One region of the Roseateles sp. genome, then DNA from elsewhere that is predicted to be linked to it. Evidence: predicted binding sites of a transcription regulator. Region 1 holds the regulator's gene; each other region holds the start of a gene.
The links. Region 1 encodes FNR, which switches genes on or off when oxygen is low (the NO sensors DNR and NnrR bind a similar motif). Its sites were predicted from a motif close to TTGATNNNNATCAA; they were not measured.
Positions count from the first base shown of each region.

Region 2: ACQY39_RS11405 (phenylacetic acid degradation protein PaaY) is a predicted target of FNR. The motif match lies at 1,572-1,585, and genes of this name have one in related genera.
Region 3: ACQY39_RS17610 (DUF2189 domain-containing protein) is a predicted target of FNR. The motif match lies at 1,329-1,342, and genes of this name have one in related genera.

Region 1 is NZ_OZ253537.1:2,836,976-2,840,243, forward strand. It holds gene ccoG (cytochrome c oxidase accessory protein CcoG) at 1-296, shown strand, start outside; gene ACQY39_RS12160 (hypothetical protein) at 334-588, shown strand; gene ACQY39_RS12165 (hypothetical protein) at 590-892, shown strand; gene fnr (fumarate/nitrate reduction transcriptional regulator Fnr) at 978-1,712, opposite strand; gene hemN (oxygen-independent coproporphyrinogen III oxidase) at 1,895-3,268, shown strand, end outside.
Region 2 is NZ_OZ253537.1:2,665,152-2,668,419, forward strand. It holds gene ACQY39_RS11400 (PAS domain-containing protein) at 1-568, opposite strand, end outside; gene ACQY39_RS11405 (phenylacetic acid degradation protein PaaY) at 799-1,410, opposite strand; gene ACQY39_RS11410 (enoyl-CoA hydratase-related protein) at 1,684-2,487, shown strand; gene paaI (hydroxyphenylacetyl-CoA thioesterase PaaI) at 2,529-2,996, shown strand; gene paaK (phenylacetate--CoA ligase PaaK) at 2,993-3,268, shown strand, end outside.
Region 3 is NZ_OZ253537.1:4,082,049-4,085,316, reverse strand. It holds gene ACQY39_RS17620 (YitT family protein) at 1-235, opposite strand, end outside; gene ACQY39_RS17615 (DUF2788 domain-containing protein) at 235-450, opposite strand; gene ACQY39_RS17610 (DUF2189 domain-containing protein) at 494-1,276, opposite strand; gene ACQY39_RS17605 ([protein-PII] uridylyltransferase) at 1,385-3,268, opposite strand, start outside.

The DNA of each region.
Region 1 (3,268 bases):
TCGAGAACCTCTACCGTCTGCAGGTCATGAACGCGACCGAGCAGACCCATCGCTACCGTGTCACCGTCAGCGGCCTGGAGGGTATCCAGCTCGAGAAGGCGGTCGAGTTGAGCGTCGCACCGGCCGAGGCGCGCTGGCTGACCCTGTCGGTGCGCGTGCCGCCCGAGACGGCGGCACGTGCGGCCCAAGACCACAAGGGCTCGCATGGCATCGAGTTCCAGTTGCGCAGCCAGGATGGCGGCCAATCCGGCGCCACCGTGGTGCACGAGAAATCAACCTTTATCGTGCCGCGCTGAGCGCCGGCTCGCACACGCACAGTCAGGAGACATACCCATGAGCCAGAACCTGAATCTCGATGCCCAAGCCCCGCTGGACAAGCCGGCCGGCTGGTGGCGTACCCCCATGATGTGGCTGGTCGTTGGCGGGCCCGCGCTGGTGATCGTCGCCAGCTTTGTGACCCTGAGCCTGGCCATCAGCCATCCCGACCCGGTGCTGGAAGAGAAGGTGGTGGCCAACAAAGCCAGCGGCGCCAAGGCCTTGCTGCCGGCCCGTGAAGCACGCAACCACGCTGCCACCGGCGGGCAGTGAAATGGACAGCGCTGATCGCTCCGCGTCGGCCGTCCCCAAGCTCAGCAGCCGCTGGGCCATGGCCGTGGCCTGGCCATCGTTTTTCATGGCCGGGGTGATGGAGGTGCTGGTGTTTGCCGTCATCGATCCCAGTGATCTGACTTGGTTCGGCGCTGAGCGGCTGGACTGGTCGCGCCAGGCGGTCTACACCGTCAGCTTCATGATCTTCTGGCTGGTGATCAGCCTATCGGCCAGCGTCAGTGTGATGTTGGCGACCTTGCCGGATCTGCCCGAAGACGCCCATCCACGCGGTTGGCCGCGCTGAGCGCCGCGCCAGACCCAGTCGCCATGGCGCGCATGAAAAAAGGCCTTCGGAATTCCGAAGGCCTTTTTCTTGGAGGTAGTTCGTCTCAGCAGGTGCTGTTGTTGACCAGCTTTTGTAGGCCTGCTTGGTCGAGGATGCGCAGATGGCGCTGCTTCACTTCGAGCAGGCCTTCTTCCTGGAATTTGGAGAAAGTGCGGCTGACGGTTTCCAGCTTCAGGCCGAGATAGCTGCCAATTTCCTCGCGCGTCATGCGCAGCACCAGGGCGGCGGCGGAGAATCCGCGCGCCTGCAGGCGTTGGGTCAGGTTGAGCAGGAAGGCAGCCAGGCGCTCTTCCGCACGCATGCTGCCCAACAGCAGCATCACGCCGTGGTCGCGCACGATCTCGCGGCTCATGATCTTGTGGAACTGGCGCTGCAGGTCGGTGAACTCACGGGACAGCTCTTCAAGCTGTTCGAAGGGGATCACGCAGACTTGCGAGTCTTCCAGCGCGACGGCGTCGCAGCTGTGGCGGTCGGTGCTGATGCCGTCCAGGCCCAACAACTCACCGGCCATCTGGAAGCCGGTGACCTGGTCGCGCCCGTCTTCTGAGGACACGCAGGTTTTGAAGAAACCGGTGCGCACGGCGTAAAGCGACTGGAACTCGTCGCCGCTGCGGAACAAGGTGTCGCCGCGCGCCACGGTGCGGCGAGTCGCGACCAATTGGTCGAGCTGGTCCAGGTCACCGGAGGACAAGCCGACCGGCAGGCACAGCTCGCGCAAATTGCAGCTGGAGCAGGCGACTTTCAGGGGCTCGATCTTGATCGGGACGGTGACGTTCATCGTGTGCTTCTTCAGGGGTTCAGCCCGCTCGCTTGAGCCGGCTTGCGCTTGTGGGACTTCCAGATTCTTGACGGACATGAGCATGATGCACCTCAAAACTTGAGGCATTGTTGTTCCGTCAAAGCGCGCGGAGCTTGATCCTTGTCAAGTCGCGCGGCCAAAGCCTTGGCAAAGTGCTGGACATGGTACAGAACATTCAAGGCCGCGCGCGCCCGGCCCCCGAGACAAGCCTCCCCGCCGCTGCCTGCATCAGTGAGGAGTTGCTGCGCCGCTTCGATGTTTCCGGCCCGCGCTACACCTCGTATCCGACGGCCGACCGCTTTGTTGAGGCTTTCACGCTGGAGCAATACCAGCAGGCCCTGGCGCAGCGATCGGGCGGCTCCCAAATTGGAGGCAACACGCCGCTGTCGCTGTACATCCACATTCCGTTCTGCGAATCGGTCTGTTATTACTGCGCTTGCAACAAGGTGATCACCAAGCACCATGACCGTGCCACCGAATATCTGCAGGCTCTGGTCACGGAAATGGACCTGACCCTGGAGCATCTCGGTCGCGGCGCCGCGGTCTCGCAGCTGCACCTGGGCGGCGGTTCACCAACCTTTCTCAGCGATGCCGAGCTGAGCCAGCTGATGGCGGACTTGTTGGAGCGATTCCGTTTGGCGCCCGGTGCCGAGGTGTCCATCGAGGTCGATCCGCGCACCGTGACGAACGAGCGTCTGGCTCATTTGCGTCAGCTCGGCTTCAACCGCCTGAGCTTTGGTGTGCAGGATTTTGACCCCGAGGTTCAGAAGGCGGTGCATCGTCAGCAGAGCTACGAAAGTGTGGAGGCGCTGATGACGGCTGCGCGCACGCTGGGTTTCGAATCCACCAATGTGGATCTGATCTACGGCCTGCCGCTGCAGACGCCCGAGTCCTTTGCGCGCACCATCGCCCAAGTCGGTGCGCTCAAGCCGGACCGCATTGCCCTGTACGGCTACGCCCACCTGCCGCAGCGTTTCAAGCCGCAGCGGCGCATCAACGAGGCCGAGCTGCCGGTGGCGGGCGACAAGGTGACCATGCTGGCCGCGGCCATCAGCGGCTTCGAGCAGCATGGCTACAGCTATATCGGCATGGACCACTTTGCACTGGCCACAGATTCCTTGGCTGTGGCCAAGCGCCAGGGGCGGCTGCATCGCAATTTCCAGGGCTACAGCACCCAGCCTGATTGCGATTTGATTGCCCTCGGCGTGTCTGCCATCGGCCGGGTCGGCGCCAGCTACAGCCAAAACGCCAAGACCCTGGACGAGTACTACGACTCACTGCGCCAAGGGCAGTTGCCGATTCAACGCGGCCTGGCATTGACGCGCGACGACATCGTTCGCCGGGCGGTGATCATGGCGCTGATGTGCCAAGGGCGGCTGGAGTTTGAGTCGATCGAGCTGGCGCATCTCGTCGATTTCGAGAGCTACTTCCGGCCTGAGCTGGAACGCATGCGCGGCCTGGCCGAGCAGGGTCTGGTGACGCTGGAGCCCGGGGCCATTCAAGTGACCGCCATGGGCTGGTATTTCGTGCGCGCT
Region 2 (3,268 bases), 170 kb from region 1:
ACCACCAAAACGTGTCCCAGAAGGGCTTGCCGCGGACCTCGTCGATGCTGATGCTGGCGGCTTCAAGCGGCGCCCGGTTGGCTTCCAGCAGGATGCCCTCGGTGCTCAGCACCCCGACGAACGCGAACAAGCCGTTGAGCACCCGGCGCAGGCGCTCCTCGCTCTCCCTCAGGATGGCCTCGGCCTTGCGATGGCTGGTGATGTTGACGGCCTGAACCAATATGCCCACCACGGCTTGCTCAGCATCGCGGATGGGCAGGTAGCTGGCTTCCCAGTCGGACGGCGTGTCGGGATGGCTGGGCACCAGGACCCGGACACGGAACTTCTCCAGCGCGTGGCCATGGTCCAGCACCGCGCGCAGCAGGGGCTCGAGCTTGTCGAAGGCTTGGGGCAGCATTTCGGCGACGCTGCGCCCCAAGAGCTTCTCGACCGGCACACCGTTGAATTCGGCCAAGGCCCGGTTCACCCGGGTGTAGCGAAGTTGCCGGTCCAGCACGGCCAAGCCGACAGGCAGGTCGCTGGCGAACAGGCAGTCGAGTACCGCGTGCTCAGCCGGCCCGGCCTTCATGTTTGGCGCACCCGTGGCGAGACGCCTGTTTCGGCGCACATGGGGCGGGCTGCGGGGCGCCCGCGGGACGAACGCATCGGGTACTGCATGCTGGTTCTCTCCCTGAGAAACATCGTGAACTCGAAGACATCGGCGCCGACCCCATCTATCTTGATGTGTGTCAATTTCGAGTCTACCCGGCAACTGCCGTCCAGCTTGTTTGTTTCTTGGTTCAGCGACCAGCGGCAGGTTCAGCGCTGGGTATCGGTCTTGCCGTCGTTCTTGGGTCGATGCGTGCTGACTTGCAGGCGGGGTCGCCCGGCATCTTCTTGGGCCAGCGGGGCGACTTCCTGCAAGCTGGCGAGGCAGCGCAGGGTCAGGTCTTGATAGGTCTCGGTGCCGGCGCGCTTCCAGCTGATTTCGTCTTCGCTGAGTTCGCGCATGACCTTGGCCGGCAGGCCGGCGATCAGCGAGCGCTCGGGCAGCTTGAGCCCGGCGCGAACAAAGGCGCAGGCCGCAACGATGCTGTAGGCGCCGACCTCGGCCGCATCCATGACCACCGCATTCATGCCGACCAGGGCGTCATGGCGCACGATGCAGCCATGGAGCACGGCGCCGTGGCCGATATGCCCATTGCGTTCGACCACGGTCAGCGAATCCGGGAAGCCATGCACCACACAGCTGTCCTGGACATTGGCGCCTTCGTGGATTTCGATGCGGCCGAAATCGCCGCGCAAGCTGGCCAGGGGGGCGATGTAGCAGCCCGGGCCGATGTGGACATCGCCGATCAGCACGGCCGTGGGGTGGACATGGGCGCTGGGGTGGACGACCGGGATGACGCCGTCGATGGAGTAGGAGGGCATGGGTGCGGGGGTGAATCGTGAATCGTGAATCGTGAACGGGTGAACGGGTGAACGGGTGAACGGGTGAACGGGTGGGGCGCGCTGACGAGTGTGGCTGATTCACCTGTTCACCCATTCACTTGTTCACTGCATTCCAAGGGTTTACGCTGAGTAGCGCCGTCTTGCGCCAAATCAAGACCAACCTTACGATCTACCGACCGGTCGGTCAAGAGTGTTTGAGCTGATCGATTCGCTGCCTTCCTTCGTCGAACGAACCGCCCCGAGGCCTGCCGCATGCAAGAACCGCAACTCCTGAGCCAGCAGGACGGTGCCGTCCGCACACTGACTTTGAACCGCCCGGCGGCGCTCAATGCCTTCACGTCCGGCCTGCTGGCCGAGCTGCGCGAGGCCCTGGATGCGGCCGCGGGTGATGCCAGCGTGCGCTGCGTGGTGATCACGGGCGCCGGTCGTGCTTTCTGTGCCGGCCAGGATCTCAGCGACCCCATGGTCAACCCCGATCTCAAGCCCGGCGAGTCGCCCAAGGACATCGGTGCCTTGCTCGATGGTTTCTACATTCCCCTGGCCCAGCGCGTGCGCAGCATGCCGGTGCCCGTGATCGCCGCCGTCAACGGCGTGGCGGCCGGTGCAGGCGCCAACCTCGCCCTGGGCTGCGATCTGGTGCTGGCTGGCAACTCCGCCAGCTTCATCCAGGCCTTTGCCAAGATCGGCCTCGTGCCCGATTGCGGCGGCAGCTGGTTGCTGCCGCGCCTGGTGGGGCGCGCCAAGGCCTTGCAGCTCGCCTTGTTGGGCGAGAAGCTGCCGGCCGCCGAGGCGCAGGCCATCGGCTTGATCTACAAGGCCGTGCCCGATGAAGAACTGGCCGCCAGCGCCCAGGCCCTGGCGCAGAAGATCAGCCAGATGCCGGTGCGCGCCATGGCTCAGACCCGAATGGCGTTTGACGAAGCTGGCCTGCTGGACTTTGACGACGCCCTGCGCTTGGAGGCGGTGACGCAAAGCCAGCTGGGCTTCTCGGCCGACTACCTGGAAGGCGCCGCGGCCTTTTTGCAAAAGCGCGCGCCCAAGTTCAGCGACCGCTGAACAGCCATGCGCCAGCATCAAGACGGAGCCCGCCCATGAGCATGGATGCACAAGAGATTGCCGAGGCCGTGCGGCACGGCATGTGGGCCCAGGACCGGGCCAGCCAAAGCTTAGGCATGGCGGTGCTGGCGATTGCCCCCGGCAGTGCCACCCTGGCCATGACGGTGCGCGAGGACATGCTCAATGGCTTCGAGATCTGCCACGGCGGCCTGATCACCACCCTGGCCGATTCGACCTTCGCCTTCGCCTGCAACTCTTACAACGAGTTGACCGTGGCCTCGGGTTTCAGCATCGACATCGTCGCCCCGGCTCGCCTGGGTGACCGGCTGACCGCGGTGGCGCGCGAGGTTTCGCTGGCCGGCCGCACCGGCGTCTACGACATCACGGTCAAAAACCAGGCTGACCAGCTGGTGGCCGTGTTCCGCGGCAAGAGCTACCGCATCAAGGGCAAGCCGGTGGTGCTGCTGCCGCTGGCCCCGAATCTGGATTCGTCGGAGGCCGAGGCATGAGTGAGAGCAAGAGTGGCCCCGCATCGCGTCTGGGTCTGGACGCGATCGAAAATGCCAGCCAGGACGAGCTGCAAGCCCTGCAGCTGACGCGCCTGCGCTGGAGCCTTCAGCATGCCTACGACCAGGTGCCGCATTACAAGGCGGCGTTTGACGCGGCCGGCGTGCATCCGTCAGACCTGAAGAGCCTGGCCGACCTGGCCAAGTTTCCCTTCACCACCAAGAAAGACCTGCGCGACAACTACCCCTTCGGCATGTTCGCCGTGCCGCGCCAG
Region 3 (3,268 bases), 1.2 Mb from region 1:
GCCGGTAGGCCAGCCAGTAAAACGGCAGGTTGATGCAGAAGAACAGGGCACCGAAAGGCAGACCCAGGCTGTAGTGCAGCAAGAAGGCGATGCCCACCGTGCCGCCGGTCAGCATGCCGGCCTGCTTGAACAAGGCCACGCCCAGGGCCACGAACAAGGTGCCGGTGACGAGGGCCTGCACGTCCTCCAGCAGCGAATGCTTGAAGGTCCGGCTCAGGGTTTCGCGCAAGCTCATCAGGCGATGCCGGCCATGAAGTACTTGATCACGCCTTTGGCCAGGAAGCCCACCAGGCCGAAGCCCAGGCCCAGCAGCAGGATGAAGGTGCCGAAGCGGCCAGCCTTGGATTCGCGGGCCAGCTGCAGGATGATGAACACCATATAGGCCATGAAGCCGCCCACGCCCCAGGTGAGGCAAAACTGGGCGAGTTCCTGTTCGCTGTATCCAAACATCCTGGTGTCTTTCGGTCCGATCTCGGCGTCTGTAGCGCGGCGTTCAGTCGTGAACGCTGAGCAGATCGCGGTAGGCATGCCAGCTGGCGTGGCCCAGCAAGGGCACGACCAGCACCAGGCCGACCATGAAAGTGGCCATGCCCAGCAGGGTCAGCAGCATGATGATTGCGGCCCACAGGGCCACCGGTGCGGGGTACTCCATGACCACCCGCCAGCTGGTGAAGACGGCGCCGAGCACGCCAATGTCGCGGTCCAGCAGCAGGGGCACCGCCACCAGGGTGGATGCAAACACCGGCGCGGCCAGCAGGGCGCCCAGGGCCAGCCAGGCCTCGAAGAGGTGCGAGTCTTCGTTGAGCACCACATGGCGCACGAAATCGATCGGTTCGCGGATGGTGTGGCCGCTGAAGCCGGTAATCAGCGAGGCGGACGTCATCACCCAGCCCGTGCCGGCAAAGGCCAGCAGCAAGCCAAACACCACCAGGCGCCCATCGCGTGGCCACCAGGTGTGCAACACGGTGCGCAGGCTCGGGGTTCGACCCAGCTCCAGGTCACGGCTGATGACATAGAGGCCGGTGGCGAGGATGGGTGCGACCAACAGGAAGCCGCTGAAGGCCCCGGCCAGCAGCCAGAAATGGTGGCGCGCCAGCAGCACGATCAGGCAGCCGGCCAGAGCCATGGCCAAGCCGTGGGCCAGGGAGGCACCAGGGCAGCGCCACATATCGTGCCAGCCGCGTGCCAGCCAGCCCAAGGGGCGCAGCACGGGGATGGGCTTCACGCCGAACTTGCGTGATTGGGCCAGGGCTTTTTCGGTGTCCAGGAAGGGCATGGGCTCGGTCAGGTCTCAGCAGCAATGGTGACATGCTCGCACGGCGCTGTCCTTGATGCCCATCAAGACAAACACGGGTGGGGCGCTTGATGGCAGCCTGGTGTGGGCTTAGGCCGGCAGACTGACCGCGTCGAGCAGTTCGCTTTCGATCTGCAGCTGGGCGCGGTTTTGCTGCAGTGCTGGCCCATCGACCAAGAAGGTGTCTTCCACGCGCTCGCCCAAGGTGGAAATCTTGGCCAGCTGCAAATTGATGCCGTGGTGGGCCAGCACGCGCGCAATCGCGTAGAGCAGGCCGGCGCGGTCGCTGGTGCTGATGGACAGCAGCCAGGCCTGGCCGCGCTCGTCCGGGCGCAGGGCGATGCGAGGTGTGTAGGGGAAGCTCTTGACCCGGCGCGAGAGTCGGCCGCGGCGCGGCTCGGGCAACGGGCCTTGGGCCAGCAAGGCCTGGCTCAGCTTGGTTTCGACCAGAGAGACCAGGTCTCGGTGGTGCAAGTCCAGATCGGGGCTGATGACCTGAAAGGTGTCGAGCGCAAAGCCGCGCCGGGTGGTGTGCACCTTGGCATCGAGGATGTTGAAGCCCGCACCGTCGAAGTAGCCGCAGATGCGGGCGAACAGGTCCTGGCGGTCCGGCGAATAGACCAGCACCTGCAGGCCTTCGCCAATTGGCGAGGGCCGGGCCTGGACCACCGGCGTGGCGGTCTGTACATGGCGCCAGAGCGAGCGCGCATGCCAGGCCAACTCACCCGCTTCATGGCGGGCGAAGTAGCTGATGGCCAGGGTGTCCCAGAGCGCGGTCTCGGTGCCGGGCAGCATGGAGTGCAGGGCCAAGGTGTGGCGCGCTTCGTTCTTGCGGGCCTCGATGTCGGCGGCCAGATTGGGTTGAGCGCCGCCCAGGGCGCGCAGGGCCAGGCGGTAGAGGTCTTCCAGCAGCTTGCCCTTCCAGGCATTCCAGACCTTGGGGCTGGTGCCGCGGATGTCGGCTACGGTCAGCAGGTAGAGCGCTGTCAAGTGGCGGGCATCGCCGACGGTGGCGACATAACGCTGGATCACTTCGGGCTCGGACAGGTCTTCCTTCTGCGCCACACGCGAGTGGGTCAGATGGTGTTGAACCAGGAAGACGACCAGTTCACTGTCCTCTTTGCTCAGGCCGTGGTCGCGGCAGAAGCGGCGCGCGTCATCGCCGCCGAGCTCGGAATGGTCACCGCCGCGGCCCTTGGCCACATCGTGGAAGAGGGCGGCGATATAGAGCAGCTCGGGCTTGTCCCACTGCGCCGCCAGCTGCGAGCAGAAGGCGTACTCGTGCGCATGTTCGGGGATGAAGAAGCGCCGTACATTGCGCAGCACCATCAGGATGTGCTGGTCCACCGTGTAGACGTGGAAGAGATCGTGCTGCATCTGGCCGACGATGCCGCGGAACACCCAGAGGTAGCGGCCCAGCACCGAGGTCTGGTTCATCAGCCGGAAGGCGTGGGTCTGGCCCTCGGGTTGGCGCAGGATCTGCATGAAGGTGGCGCGGTTCACCGGATCGCGGCGGAAGGCTGCGTCCATTTGCGCGCGGGCGTTGTAGAGCGCGCGCAGGGTGCGGGCCGACAAGCCCTTGATACCGGGCGTCTGCTGGTAGACCAGAAAGGTGCGCAGGATGGCATGGGGCTCGCGCTCGTAGAGCTCGTCGCAGGCCACTTCCAGCATGCCAGCGCGGTCCAGGAATTGCTGCTCATGGCCCGGAATCGGGCGCATCAGACCTTGCTGGGAGCCGTTGATCTGCTCCTCCAGGTTCAGCAAGAGAATCTGGTTCAGCTGGGTCACAGCCTTGGCCGCCCAGTAGAAGCGCCGCATCAGCACTTCCGAGGCGCGCTGGGCCTTGCTGGACTGGTAGCCGAAGCTCTCGGCCACGGCAGTCTGCAGGTCGAAGACCAGGCGGTCTTCGCGCCGGCCGGCCACTGCATGCAGGCGGGCCCGGATCAGCTTGAGCAGGCCTTCGTTGCGCTGCAG